Linked DNA regions of Variovorax paradoxus B4. Each later gene encodes a partner of the first gene's protein in a complex. Links are inferred from orthologs where the notes say so. Each region holds a gene or a part of one and is shown in the gene's direction. Other genes may lie near its edges.

Region 1 (5,615 bases):
CGGATGCCGCGCCGATGACGCGCAGGCGCCGCTCGCGCAGCGCGGCCTCGGCATCGAGGTCGCCGGTCCAGATCTCCGTCAGGGTCAGCATGTTCGATTCGACAATCAGCGTTGGCTCCTCGCCGGGATTGTCGCGGCAGAGGTCGGCGCTGCCATGGTCGACCACCAGCCACCAGCGCCGCTCGCCTTCAGGCGCATCGGTGAAGCGGAAGTGGATCACGATGCAGCGCCCGAGCGGGCACTCGTCGACCCGCATGAAACGGCGGATGTCCCACATCAGGAAGCCGGCATCCAGCTGGTCGCGCTTGAGGCGGCTGCCGATCCAGCGCGCACCCCAGTGGCCCAGTGCCATCACGATCGGGCGCAATTCTTCACCTGCTGCGGTCAGGTGGTACTGGGCCGTGCTGCCGTCGCCCCGTATCCGCTTGACGACACCTGCTTCCTCGAGCTTGCGCAGGCGCTGCGTCAGCAGCGAGCCCGACATGCGCGGCACGCCGCGCCGGATGTCGTTGAAGCGCGTGCTGCCGCACAACAGTTCGCGCACCACCAGGGGGGTCCAGCGCTCGCAAAGCACCTCGGCGCCGCGCGCCACGGTACAGAACTGGCCGTAGTCGATCATGGCGCCAATTTAGTCCCTGGAGCGGATTGAGGCCAGTACAGATTCTGGACTGGCGGACCCGTAGCCGCGCTGCCATCCTTGGCGTCCCCTCACTCGATGGAGACACACCATGACCACAGCCACAGCCACAGCAGCGCCGGCATTCGACGCCGTCGCCTTCAAGACCACCACCCGCGCGCAGTGGCAGGCTGCCGCCGAGGCCTGGCATCGCTGGGGACCGTTTCTCGGCCGCTGGCTGGGCGATGCGACGGAGACGATGTTCGAGCTGGCGCACATCGGACCAGGCTCCCGGGTACTCGACGTCGCAGCCGGCGCGGGCGAGCAGTCGATCGGTGCAGCGCGGCGCGCAGGCGCCAGCGGCCGCGTGCTCGCGACCGACATCGCGCCGGCCCTGCTCGAGCGCGCTGCTGCGGATGCCAGGGCCGTCGGGCTGTCGAACCTCGAGACCCTTGAACTCGACGGCGAGGCGCTCGACACGCTGCCCGCCGAAAGCTTCGACGCGGCAATCAGCCGCGTGGGCCTGATCTACTTTCCCGACCAGCAGCGCGCGCTCGCCGGCATGCGGCGGGCCTTGCGTCCGGGCGGGCGGGTGTCGGCGGTCGTCTACTCGACCCCCGAGCGCAATGCCTTTTTCTCGATCCCCGTAAGGATCATCCGCGAACGCGCCCAGCTTCCCGCGCCGCTGCCGGGCCAGCCCGGGCCCTTTTCGCTCGGTGCCGAGGGCGCGCTCGAGGCCGCGTTTGCCAAGGCCGGCTTGCGTGACATCGAGGTGCGCCGGGTGCCGTCGCCGGTGCGGCTGGCGAGCGCAGCCGAATGCGTGCGCTTCGAACGCGAGTCCTTCGGAGCGCTGCACCAGATGATGGTCCGGCTTGACGAGGCCGAGCGCGCGAGCACCTGGGATGCGATCGAAGAGGCGCTGCGGCAGTTCGAAAGCAGCGAAGGCTTCGTCGGGCCATGCGAGATGCTGGTCGGTGCCGGAAGCAAGTGAGGCTCGCGACCCTATTTTTGGCGCGTGAGTTCTTGAGAACTCACGGCTTTTCGATGTTAGGTTGACGAGCCTTACCCCTGGCACTGACTACGCAGTTAGGGCTGCTTGGTTCCCCACCTGACCCGGTTGGCCACTTCACCATGCAGGGAGGCCCGTCAGCCCGCATTGTAACCCCCCAGGCTGCGCGCACTTCGTGTCGCTTCGCCCACCCCCCTGCTGGGGGCGATACCAGCGGCCCGGCAATGCCGGTTCCGCGATATCCCGCAAAAAGACAGGGCTTTTTTTGATTGCGGGGTGGGGCCGAGGACCGGTGCCGCGCCTTTTAGAATGCCCGCAATGTCTTATCTCGTGCTCGCTCGCAAGTTCCGTCCGAAAACCTTCGGTGAGATGGTCGGTCAGGGGCACGTGGTGCAGGCGCTCGAGAACGCACTGACCACGCAGCGCCTGCATCACGCCTATCTTTTCACCGGAACGCGGGGCGTGGGCAAGACCACCGTCTCCCGCATTCTGGCCAAGTCGCTCAACTGCCAGGGCCCGGACGGGCAGGGCGGTATCACTGCCACGCCGTGCGGGGTGTGCCAGGCCTGCAAGGACATCGATTCGGGCCGCTTCGTCGACTACACCGAGCTGGACGCGGCATCGAACCGCGGCGTGGACGAGGTGCAGTCTCTGCTCGAGCAGGCGGTCTACAAGCCGGTGCAGGGGCGCTTCAAGGTCTTCATGATCGACGAAGTGCACATGCTCACCAACACCGCGTTCAACGCGATGCTGAAGACGCTCGAAGAGCCGCCGGAATACCTCAAGTTCGTTCTCGCCACCACCGATCCGCAGAAGGTGCCGGTCACGGTGCTGTCGCGCTGCCTGCAGTTCAACCTGCGGCCGATGGCGCCCGAGACGGTGCTGGAGCACCTCACGAGCGTGCTGCAGACCGAACAGGTACCGGCCGAACCGCAGGCGCTGCGCTTGCTGGCGCGCGCGGCGCGCGGCTCGATGCGCGACGCCCTCTCGCTCACCGACCAGGCCATTGCGTTCGGCAACGGCGAACTGCTCGAAACCGGCGTGCGCCAGATGCTCGGCAGCGTGGACCGCGGCCATGTGTTCAAGCTGATAGAGGCGCTGGCGCAGGGCGACGGCAAGACGGTGGTCGACACCTCCGAGGCGCTGCGGCGCGACGGCATGTCGGCCGCTTCCACGCTGGAAGAAATGACGGCGGTGCTGCAGGCCATGGCCGTGCTGCAGGCGGTGCCCTCGCGGGTGGAGTCGGCCGATTCCGCCACCGACCCCGACGCGGCCGATACGGCGCGCCTCGCGTCGCTGATGCCTGCCGATGAAACCCACCTGCTCTACAGTCTGTGCCTGCACGGGCGTGGCGAACTGGGCCTGGCGCCCGATGAGTACGCCGCGCTGACCATGGTGCTGTTGCGGCTTTTGGCCTTCAAGCCTTCCAACGCGGCCGCCTCCCCGGCCTCCACGGAAAAAAAAACTCTGAATGAAGCCTCCAGGGCGGTTTCGGTCCCGGTGGCCGCAGCGCCGGCCCGGGGCACGACGGAGATCCCCGCATCGCCGGCTTCGGTTTCGGTCGCCGCACCGGTGCCTCAACCCACCCCGGCGCCGGCAGGCCAGCGTCTGGCCGTGGTCAGCGAGCCCGTGCGGCCGGGTGGGCCCAGGCCTTCTGCCGCGGCCGGGCCCTCGGCGGCTGCCGAGGCGCCCAGGGTGCTTGCCGTTCCCATGCGCGTCCAGCCGCCGCCGAGCCAGCGGGACGCGCCGCGATCCGACGAGCAGCGCGGTCCGGCGCCACCCATTCCGCCCAGCGAGGACGGCGACTTCTGGCACGCCACGGTCACGCAGATGATCGCGGCCGAGAGCATCAACGCCCTGGCGCGCGAACTTGCGCTCCAGTCGCAGCTGGTGGCGCGCGATGTCGACCAGTGGATACTTCGCGTGGAACGCGAATTGCTCAACCAGCCTTCTGCCCGCGAAAAGCTCACCGATGCATTGGCCGCGCTGGGCCATGGCGTGAAGCTCGCCATTGAAATCGGCGGCGTGGTCGACAGCCCCGCGCGCCGCAACAAGCAGGCTGCCGACGAGCGCCAGCGCCTGGCTGAGGAGGCCATTCGCAGCGATCCCGAAGTGCAGATGCTGATGCGGGAATTCGATGCGAAGATCGTGCCTGGAACACTGAAGCCGGCCTGACGGAACGCCACTGAAAACCCGTGCCGGCTCTTGCGGCATTCGGCATCGACCGCCATCTCTCTTATCCTTCCCCCATTTCCAACCAATCAGGACCAACGATGTTCAACAAAGGACAACTGGCCGGCCTCATGAAGCAGGCGCAGGCGATGCAGGACAACCTCAAGAAGGCCCAGGAAGAACTGGCCACCATCGAGGTCGAAGGCGAGTCGGGCGCAGGCCTGGTCAAGGTCGTGATGACCTGCAAGCACGACGTGAAGCGCATCACCATCGACCCGAGCCTGCTGGCCGACGACAAGGACATGCTCGAAGACCTCGTGGCCGCTGCCTTCAATGCCGCGGTGCGCAAGGCCGAGGAAACCAGCGAACAGAAGATGGGCAAGCTCACTGCCGGCATGCCGGGCCTCCCGCCCGGCATGAAGCTGCCGTTCTGAGCCATTGATGGCCGACGCCAGTTCGCTCGACGCGTTGGTCGATGCCTTGCGCCGCCTGCCCGGTGTCGGCGTCAAGTCGGCCTCGCGCATGGCGTTCCATTTGCTGCAGCACGACCGCGAGGGCGCGCAGCTGCTCGCGCGCGCCTTGCAGCAGGCGGCCGGCAACGTGCGGCATTGCGAGCGCTGCAACACTTTCACCGAAGCGCCGGTCTGCAGCGTGTGCCTCGACACGCGCCGTGACGCAGGCAAGCTCTGCGTGGTCGAAACGCCTGCCGACCAGGCGGCGCTCGAGCGCACCGGGGTTTTCCGCGGCTACTACTTCGTGCTGATGGGCAAGCTCAGTCCGCTCGACGGCATCGGGCCCAAGGACATCGGCCTGCAGAAGCTCTTCGACCGGGCCCTGGACGGCACCGTGAGCGAAGTCATCCTGGCCACCAACTTCACGGCAGAGGGCGAAGCCACCGCGCACGTGATCGGCGAAGCGCTCAGGCAGCGCGGCCTCAACGTGACGCGCCTTGCGCGCGGCGTGCCCGCCGGCAGCGAACTCGAATACGTGGATCTCGGCACCATCGCGCATGCCCTGGTGGACCGCCGATAGCGCAGCAGCGGCCGCTGCTGCCGCTCTGCCGGATGGAGACAACCCGAAATGACTTTTTGCCTGCTCACCGTCGCCTACTGGTGCGTGTTCATCGCATGCGGCCTGCCGTATCTCGCGGCATGGATCGCCAAGGCCGGCAGTTTCGGCCCGCGCGACAACATGCAACCGCGCGACTGGGCCGCAAAGCAGAGCGGCTGGCGCGCGCGCGCCAACAGCGCGCAAGCCAACAGCTTCGAAGGCCTCCCGTTCTTCATCGGCGCGGTGATCATTGCGCATCAGCTCGGCGCCAATCAGGCGCGGCTCGACATGCTGGCGGCGGCCTATGTCGTATTGCGTGTGATCTATCTCGCGGTCTACATCAAGGGCGTCGGCTCCGTGCGCAGCGCGGTCTGGGCGCTCGGTTTCCTGGTCAATATCGCGATCCTTTTTCTCGCGCGATAAGAGCGCAAACAGCCGCTGCGGCGCTGCGCAACAGGCCGTTCGACACAGGCCTCGTGGAGGCCATCATGCTTACGTGGAAACCCGCACGGGATGACCCCGATGCAGGCAACAGGGGCGCACCCCTAAGCTCGATTCAGTTCACCAGAATCAAGAGCCCCGCAGGATTGCTCCATGCTCCACCGCAGAACCCTCATGACAGTCTCCGCAGTCGCTGCCGCAACGATTGCGTTGCCGCGGGTCTTTGCGCAAGCCAAGCTCGAGAAGACGAAGATTTCCATCGCGGTGGGGGGCAAGGCGGCGTTCTACTATTTGCCGCTCACCATTTCCGAACAGCTCGGTTATTTC
Region 2 (4,333 bases), 240 kb from region 1 along the record:
GTCAACCGGCTGCGTGCCGGCATGCCGCTGCAAACCGACCCCACCGTGATCTACGGCCTGGGCACCGCGTTCGATGGCAACCTGCGCAAGAAAGACCTGCTGACCGACACGCCCTGGAACACCTACACGCGCGGCGGCCTGCCGCCCACGCCCATCGCCATGCCGGGCAAGGCGGCGCTGCTGGCAGCGGTGCAGCCGGCGCAAAGCAAGTCGCTGTACTTCGTTTCGCGCGGCGACGGCACCAGCCAGTTCAGCAGTTCGCTCGACGACCACAACCGCGCGGTCAACCGCTATCAGCGCGGCGGCGGCGAACCCAAACCGAAAGTAGCGCAATGAGTGACGGCCTGTTTCTGACGCTCGAGGGCATCGATGGCGCCGGCAAGTCGAGCCATCTCGACGCCATGGAGGCGCTCTTCAAGGCCCGCGGCCGCACGGTCGTGCGCACGCGCGAGCCCGGCGGCACGCCACTGGCGGAGATCTTGCGCGGGCTTATTCTCGAACAGCCGATGGACCCGCTGACCGAATCGCTGCTGGTGTTTGCGGCGCGGCGCGACCATGTGGTGCGGGTGATCGAGCCGGCACTGGCACGCGGCGACGTGGTGCTGTGCGACCGCTTCACCGACGCCACCTTTGCCTACCAGGGCGCGGGCCGCGACTTCGATACACAAGTGCTGTCGACGCTGGAGCAATGGGTGCAGGGGGGCAGGGGAGCGGCAGGGCTGCTTCAGCCTCACGTCACGCTCTGGTTCGACCTGGCGCCCGAGATCGCCGCCCAGCGGCTGGCGGGAGCCCGCCTGCCCGACAAGTTCGAGTCCCAGCCGGTCGAATTCTTCCGGCGCGTCGCGGCGGGCTACGCGGCCCGCGCGGCGGCCGATGCGCCGCGTTTCGTGCGCATCGACGCCAGCCAGACGCGCGACCAGGTCTGGCAACAGGTCGAGACGGCGCTTGTCGCACGCGGTGCGCCGGCACCCGCAAGTGGAGCGGCGCGATGAGCACTTCGGCGCTTTCGCCCTGGCTGCATCGGCCGCTCGCTGAACTCCTGCGCCAGCGCGGCCATGCCTGGCTGCTGCAGGGGCCTTCGGGACTCGGCCAATACGAACTCGCGCTCGCGCTTGCCGCGGCCTGGCTGTGCGAACAGCCCAAGGAAGAGGGGGGTGGCACCGCCTGCGGCCATTGCCCGAGCTGCCATGCCATCGAGGTGCGGACCCACGCCGACCTTTGCGTTCTGATGCCCGAGGTCGCCATGCAGGAGCTGGGCTGGCCGCTCGACGAAAAGGCGCAGGCCGACATCGACGACAAGAAGCGCAAGCCCAGCCGCGAGATCCGCGTCGAGGCCATGCGCGATGCGGTCGGATTTGCCCAGCGCACCAGTGCCCGCGGCCGCGGCAAGGTGGTGCTGGTGTATCCGGCCGAGCGCATGAACACCATCACCGCCAATGCGCTGCTCAAGACGCTCGAGGAGCCGGTTGGCGACGTCCGCTTCGTGCTGGCCAGCGAGGCGGCGTGGCAATTGCTGCCGACCATCCGCAGCCGCTGCCTGGGTTTCACGCTGCCATGGCCCGAGACGGCCGAGGCCGAAGCCTGGCTGGCGGCGCAGGAAGTGCCCGCCGCAGATGCCGCCGCATTGCTGCGCGCCGCCGGCGGGCGGCCCAGCGATGCCCTGCGGCTCGCGCGCTCCGGCCAGTCGCCCAAGGCCTGGGCGCTGCTGCCCAAGGCCGTTTCGCGCGGCGACGTGGCCGCCCTCGCGGACCAGTCGCCGTCCCAGGCCATCGGCTCGCTGCAGAAGCTCTGCCACGACCTGATGGCCGTTGGCAGCGGCGCCGCGCCGCGTTTCTTCGAGGCCGCCGACCTGCCGCCCGCCGTGCCTTCGCACCTGGCGCTCGCGCGCTGGTCGAAGTCGCTCGCGAACGCGGCCAGAACCGCCGAACACCCCTTCAATGCGGGCCTCATGCTGGAAGCGCTTGTGAGCGAAGCGCGAACCACCCTAAACTCTGCAGCTCGCCGCCCATGAACCAACCAGCCGCACCCGCACCCGCCGCCCCGGCGCCTCAACGGCCGAGCGTGATCCAGCTCGCCATCAAGGAAAAGGGCGCGCTCTATGCCGCCTACATTCCGCTCTTTGCCGAAGGCGGCATCTTCATTCCGACCTCGCGCGAATACCGCCTGGGCGACGATGTCTACGTGCTGCTGACGCTCCCCGAAGACCCGCAGCGCTACCCGGTGGCGGGCAAGGTCGCATGGATCACGCCGCAGCGCGCAGCGGGCAACCGGGCGCCGGGCGTGGGCATCCGTTTTCCGTCGGACGAGAAATCGCGCCAGCTCAAGGCCCGCATCGAAGCGGCGCTCGGCGGCTCGATGGCTTCCGACCGTCCGACCCAAACTATTTAAGCTCGCCCCCAGGCTGCGCGCACTTCGTGTCGCTACGCCCACCCCCTACTGGGGGCGACACCAGAGGCCCGGCGAAGCCGGTTCCTCGGTGTCCCTGGCATAAGCCAGACAATCAGCGCCATGTTCACCGATTCCCACTGCCACCTGACTTTTCCCGAGTTCGCGGACCAGATGCCGCAAATCCGCGCCGCCATGGCCGAGGCGCAGGTCGACCGGGCCTTGTGCATCTGCACCAAGCTCGAGGAGTTCGACGATGTGCAGGCGCTGGCCGCGCGCTACGACAACTTCTGGGCCAGCGTCGGCGTGCACCCCGACAACGAGGACATCGCCGAGCCCACGGTGGACGACCTGGTGCGCCGGGCGGCCTTGCCGCGCGTGGTGGCCATCGGCGAAACCGGGCTCGACTACTACCAGATGGAAGAGCGAAAGGGCGGGCGCAGCATTGCCGACATGGAATGGCAGCGCGACCGCTTCCGCGTGCACATCCGCGCCGCGCAGCAAACCCGCATGCCGCTGATCATCCACACGCGCGAAGCCTCGGCCGACACGCTGGCCATCCTCAAGGAGGAGGACGAAGACGGCGCCGGCAATGCCGCGGGCGGCGTGTTCCATTGCTTCACCGAAACCGCCGAAGTGGCCCGCGCGGCGCTCGACCTGGGTTTCTACATTTCCTTTTCCGGCATCCTGACCTTCAAGAAGGCGCAGGACCTGCGCGACGTGGCGGCCTTCGTGCCGCTCGACCGCATGCTGATCGAAACCGACAGCCCCTATCTGGCACCGGTGCCGTACCGCGGCAAGACCAACAACCCGTCTTACGTACCTTTTGTGGCGAAGCAGATCGCCGAACTGCGCAAGCTGCCGATCGAAGCCGTGGCCGAGGCCACGAGCAACAACTTCGAAACGCTGTTCAAGGGAGTCAAAGCAACATGAGAAAATACATCAAGAAGTTCTTGTATCTAGCTGTCGTAGCAACAACTTTTACCGCACACGCGGGCTCGTTCGAAGACTTCTTCCGGGCCGTGCGCGGAGACAACGCCAGCGGCGTGCGCACCCTGCTGAACCGCGGTTTCGACCCCAACACGCGCGATGAGCACGGCCAGACCGGCTTGATCATCGCCCTGCGCGAACCATCGCCCAAGGTCGCGCAGGTGCTGCTCGAATCGCCGCAGACCGATGTCGACCTGGCCAACGCCAAGGACGAAACCCCGCTGATGCTGGCCGCCATCAAGGGTCAGCAGGAGCTGGTCGCCCAGCTGCTCAAGCGCGACGCCGCCGTCAACAAGACCGGCTGGACGCCGCTGCATTACGCCGCCAGCAGCGGCCAGCTGAGCATCATGAAAGTGCTGCTCGACAACTACGCCTTCATCGACGCGCAATCGCCCAACGGCACCACGCCGCTCATGATGGCCGCGATGTACGGCTCGACCGAGGCCGTGAAGCTTTTGCTGGCCGAAGGCGCGGACACGGCGATGAAGAACCAGCTCGGCATGACGGCCGTCGACTTTGCGAACAAGGCGAACCGACCGGAAGCTGCACAGCTGATCGCGGCTGCCGCCAACGCCAAGGCCGGTCCAAAGGCGATCCCCAAGGACGGCAAATGGTGAGTTTCTTCACGCCCCATTGAGGGCCGGATTCCTCGCATCGGCAGGCCCGGGAAAACGCCGAAAAGAGGGCGCCTGCGCATCGTGCGAGACTCTGCGGAGAAGGAGAAGCAGAGATGAATACGTTTCTATTCATGGTCTTTTTGCTGGCCATCGGACTGCTTGGGTTCGCAGCAATCGCCAGAAAAAGGTCGAGGCAAAACAGCAGCGGCTTTGTCGACAAGCCCAAGGCACGCCCGCCACTCACTGCACGCGAGCAAGCCATGTACAACCGGCTCGTGCAAACCCTGCCGGATCTCGTGGTGCTGCCGCAAGTCAGCTTCGGTGCCTTGCTCACGGCCCGC
Region 3 (4,144 bases), 2.6 Mb from region 1 along the record:
CGCAGGAAGAATTCTTCAATGCGTTCGAGGCCCTGCTGGCCAAGAAGTCGCACATCGTGATGACCAGCGACACTTATCCGAAGGGCCTGGCGGACATCCACGAGCGCCTGGTGTCGCGCTTCGATTCGGGCCTGACGGTGGCCATCGAGCCGCCCGAGCTCGAGATGCGCGTGGCCATCCTGATCAACAAGGCGCGCGCCGAATCGGCCGAGATGCCCGAGGAAGTGGCCTTCTTCGTCGCCAAGAACGTGCGCTCCAACGTGCGCGAGCTCGAAGGGGCGCTGCGCAAGATCCTGGCCTACTCGCGCTTCAACCAGAAGGAAATCTCCATCGCCCTGGCGCGCGAGGCGCTGCGCGACCTGCTGTCGATCCAGAATCGGCAGATCTCGGTCGAAAATATCCAGAAGACGGTGGCCGACTACTACAAGATCAAGGTCGCCGACATGTACAGCAAGAAACGCCCGGCCAGCATTGCGCGGCCGCGGCAGATCGCGATGTACCTGGCCAAGGAGCTCACGCAGAAAAGCCTGCCGGAAATCGGCGAGCTGTTCGGCGGGCGCGACCACACCACCGTGCTCCACGCGGTGCGCAAGATCTCGGGCGAGCGCCAGCAGCTCACCGAACTCAACCAGCAGCTGCACGTCCTCGAGCAGACGCTCAAGGGCTGATCCCGGATGTCATCAGGAATGCCCCTCGCAACAGCGGAGAATGGCGTCTCACTGGCGGATTCAAAGAGATAAGAGAAGAGGAAGAAGACATGATCGTTTTGAAGGCTACCCAAGACAAGGTCCTCGCCGCGCTGCAATCGGTGGCAGGCATCGTGGAACGGCGCCATACGCTGCCGATCCTGGCCAACGTGCTGATCCGCAAGACCGGCGGCCAGCTGCAGCTGACCACCAGCGACCTCGAGATCCAGATCCGCACCACGGCCGAGCTCGGCGGCGATGAGGGCAACTTCACCACCACCATCGGCGCGCGCAAGCTGATCGACATCCTGCGCACCATGCCGGCCGACCAGACCGTGAGCCTCGAATCGAGCGCCAGCAAGCTGGTGCTCAAGGGCGGCAAGAGCCGCTTCACGCTGCAGTCGCTGCCGGCCGAGGACTTTCCGCTGGTGCAGGAAGCCGCCAACTTCGGCCCCGTGTTCAGCGTGCCGCAAAAGACGCTGAAGGACCTGCTCTCGCAGGTTTCGTTCGCCATGGCCGTGCACGACATCCGCTACTACCTGAACGGCATCCTGTTCGTGGCCGAAGGCAAGCAGCTGAGCCTGGTGGCCACCGACGGCCACCGCCTGGCGTTCTCGTCGGCCACGCTCGACGTCGAAGTGCCGCGCCAGGAAGTCATTCTTCCGCGCAAGACCGTGCTCGAGATGCAGCGCCTGCTGTCGGACGCCGAAGGCGCCATCGAGATGCAGTTTGCGAACAACCAGGCCAAGTTCAGCTTCGGCGGCATGGAGTTCGTCACCAAGCTGGTCGAGGGCAAGTTCCCCGACTACAACCGCGTGATTCCCAAGAACCACAAGAACAGCGTCACGCTGGGCCGCGCGCCGCTGCTGGCCAGCCTGCAGCGCACCGCCATCCTGACCAGCGAGAAGTTCAAGGGCGTGCGCCTGAACATCGAGCCCGGCACGCTGCGCATCGCATCGAACAACGCCGAACAGGAAGAGGCGCAAGACGAACTCGACATCGACTACGGCGGCGACGCCATCGAGATCGGCTTCAACGTCACCTACCTGATCGACGCGCTGTCGAACATGGACCAGGACATGGTCAAGCTGGACCTGGCCGACTCCAACAGCTCGGCGTTGCTGACCATCCCCGAGAACGCATCCTTCAAATATGTCGTGATGCCGATGCGAATCTAGAAGACAGAAAACACAGCGCCTTGCGCAGACAGCCCGCGGTCCTCCGCGGGTTTGCGCTTTCAAGAGGCAGGAAAAACAGGCTCCCAGAGCCCGAGAAATCCCGTGAATGCCGTGAGAGATAGAGGAATATCCGAATGAGTGCAGAAGAAAGCAAGCCCGAAGTACCCCACACCGAGCCGGTCTACACGCCCGAGATCGAGAGTGCGGTGCCGATCGAGATCACGCCCGCCGACACCAGCTACGGCGAAGGCTCGATCACGATCCTCGAAGGGCTCGAGGCGGTGCGCAAGCGCCCCGGCATGTACATCGGCGACACCTCCGACGGCACGGGCCTGCACCATCTGGTGTTCGAGGTGGTCGACAACTCCATCGACGAAGCGCTGGCCGGCCACTGCGACGACATCGTCGTCACCATCCACACCGACAACTCGATTTCCGTCACCGACAACGGCCGCGGCATCCCGACCGGCGTGAAGATGGACGACAAGCACGAGCCCAAGCGTTCGGCAGCCGAAATTGCGCTCACCGAGCTGCACGCAGGCGGCAAGTTCAACCAGAACAGCTACAAGGTCTCGGGCGGCCTGCACGGCGTGGGCGTGAGCTGCGTGAACGCGCTGAGCGTGATGCTGCGCCTTGTGGTGCGCCGCGAAGGCAAGATCCACGAACTCGAGTTCAGCCGCGGCTTCGTGCAGAACCGCCTGCTCGAAACCGTGAACGGCTTCGAGGTGTCGCCCATGAAGATCATCGGCGACACCGACAAGCGCGGCACCGAGGTGCACTTTCTGCCCGACACCCAGATCTTCAAGGAGAACTCGGACTTCCACTACGAGATCCTCAGCAAGCGTCTGCGCGAACTGAGCTTCCTGAACAACGGCGTGCGCATCCGCCTGAAGGACGAGCGCACCGGCAAGGAAGACGACTTCTCCGGCGCCGGCGGCGTGCGCGGCTTCGTGGAGTTCATCAACAAGGGCAAGACCGTCCTGCACCCGAACTCGTTCTACGCCGAAGGCGAGCGCCCGGCCGACACCTACGGCGGTATCCCGGGCACGCACATCGGCGTCGAAGTCGCCATGCAATGGAACAGCGGCTACAACGAGCAAGTCCTCTGTTTCACCAACAACATTCCCCAGCGTGACGGCGGCACCCACCTCACGGGCCTGCGCGCCGCGATGACCCGCGTCATCAACAAGTACATCGAAGAGAACGAGTTCGCCAAGAAAGCCAAGGTCGAAGTCACCGGCGACGACATGCGCGAAGGCCTGTGCTGCGTGCTGAGCGTGAAGGTGCCCGAGCCCAAGTTCTCGAGCCAGACCAAGGACAAGCTGGTGTCCAGCGAAGTGCGCGCGCCGGTGGAAGACATCGTCGGCAAGCTGCTCACCGACTACCTGCAGGAACGCCCGAACGACGCCAAGATCATCTGCGGCAAGATCGTCGAGGCCGCACGCGCCCGCGAAGCCGCGCGCAAGGCCCGCGAAATGACGCGCCGCAAGGGCGTGCTCGACGGCATGGGCCTGCCCGGCAAGCTGGCCGACTGCCAGGAAAAAGATCCGGCGCTGTGCGAGGTCTACCTGGTGGAGGGCGACTCCGCCGGCGGCTCCGCCAAGCAGGGCCGCGACCGGAAGTTCCAGGCCATCCTGCCGCTGCGCGGCAAGATCCTGAACGTGGAAAAGGCGCGCTACGAGAAGCTGCTCACCAGCAACGAAATTCTCACGATGATCACCGCTCTGGGCACCGGCATCGGCCGCGCCGGCGCCACCAGCGCGGGCGGCGGGGCGGACGACTTCAACGTCGCCAAGCTGCGCTACCACCGCATCATCATCATGACCGACGCCGACGTCGACGGCGCCCACATCCGCACGCTGCTGCTCACCTTCTTCTACCGGCAGATGCCGGAGCTGGTCGAGCGCGGCCACATCTACATCGCGCAGCCGCCGCTCTACAAGGTGAAGGTCGGCAAGGAAGAGCAATACCTGAAGGACGGCCCCGCGCTGGACGCCTTCCTGCTCAAGGTGGCGTTGAAGGACGCGAGCATCGAGACCGGCGGTCCCAACTCGACCACCTTGAGCGGCGACACCCTGGCCGAGCTGGCGCGCAAGCACCAGCTGGCCGAAGCCGTGATCGCGCGGCTGCGCAACTTCATGGATGCGGAAGCCCTGCGCGCCATTGCCGACGGCGTGGCGCTCGACCTCGACACCACACCCGCGGCCGAAGCCTCGGCCGTGGCGCTGCAGGCCAAGCTGCGCGAGCTCAACACCACCGGCGTGCCGGCCGAAGTGAGCA

The links. The genes of interacting proteins can lie anywhere in the genome.
Region 2: the proteins of dnaX (region 1) and VAPA_RS13275 are in contact, whole or in part, in a cryo-EM structure (PDB 8GIZ), measured with the Escherichia coli proteins. The link is inferred for Variovorax paradoxus B4 from one-to-one orthologs.
Region 3: the proteins of dnaX (region 1) and dnaN are in contact, whole or in part, in a cryo-EM structure (PDB 8GIZ), measured with the Escherichia coli proteins. The link is inferred for Variovorax paradoxus B4 from one-to-one orthologs.

The regions. Positions count from the first base shown.
Region 1 is NC_022247.1:2,626,457-2,632,071, forward strand. Bases 1,426-4,371 are described here. They hold dnaX (DNA polymerase III subunit gamma/tau), read left to right. Parts: upstream 1,426-1,943; coding sequence 1,944-3,800; downstream 3,801-4,371. Other genes in these bases: VAPA_RS12145 (class I SAM-dependent methyltransferase), read left to right, coding at 1,426-1,607; VAPA_RS12155 (YbaB/EbfC family nucleoid-associated protein), read left to right, coding at 3,899-4,231; recR (recombination mediator RecR), read left to right, coding at 4,239-4,371. Outside these bases: VAPA_RS12140 (winged helix-turn-helix transcriptional regulator), read right to left, coding at 1-619; more of VAPA_RS12145, read left to right, coding at 729-1,425; more of recR, read left to right, coding at 4,372-4,829; VAPA_RS12165 (MAPEG family protein), read left to right, coding at 4,878-5,270; VAPA_RS12170 (ABC transporter substrate-binding protein), read left to right, coding at 5,442-5,615. UniProt on the Escherichia coli protein: Part of the beta sliding clamp loading complex, which hydrolyzes ATP to load the beta clamp onto primed DNA to form the DNA replication pre-initiation complex.
Region 2 is NC_022247.1:2,864,500-2,868,832, forward strand. The notes cover bases 1-2,999. They hold VAPA_RS13275 (hypothetical protein), read left to right. Parts: upstream 1-988; coding sequence 989-2,011; downstream 2,012-2,999. Other genes in these bases: mltG (endolytic transglycosylase MltG), read left to right, coding at 1-336; tmk (dTMP kinase), read left to right, coding at 333-992; VAPA_RS13280 (PilZ domain-containing protein), read left to right, coding at 2,008-2,388; VAPA_RS13285 (TatD family hydrolase), read left to right, coding at 2,509-2,999. Outside these bases: more of VAPA_RS13285, read left to right, coding at 3,000-3,318; VAPA_RS13290 (ankyrin repeat domain-containing protein), read left to right, coding at 3,315-3,992; VAPA_RS13295 (DUF2726 domain-containing protein), read left to right, coding at 4,124-4,333. UniProt on the Escherichia coli protein: Part of the beta sliding clamp loading complex, which hydrolyzes ATP to load the beta clamp onto primed DNA to form the DNA replication pre-initiation complex.
Region 3 is NC_022247.1:813-4,956, forward strand. What follows is about bases 1-2,810. They hold dnaN (DNA polymerase III subunit beta), read left to right. Parts: upstream 1-757; coding sequence 758-1,864; downstream 1,865-2,810. Other genes in these bases: dnaA (chromosomal replication initiator protein DnaA), read left to right, coding at 1-668; gyrB (DNA topoisomerase (ATP-hydrolyzing) subunit B), read left to right, coding at 1,999-2,810. Outside these bases: more of gyrB, read left to right, coding at 2,811-4,144. UniProt on the Escherichia coli protein: Confers DNA tethering and processivity to DNA polymerases and other proteins. Acts as a clamp, forming a ring around DNA (a reaction catalyzed by the clamp-loading complex) which diffuses in an ATP-independent manner freely and bidirectionally along dsDNA.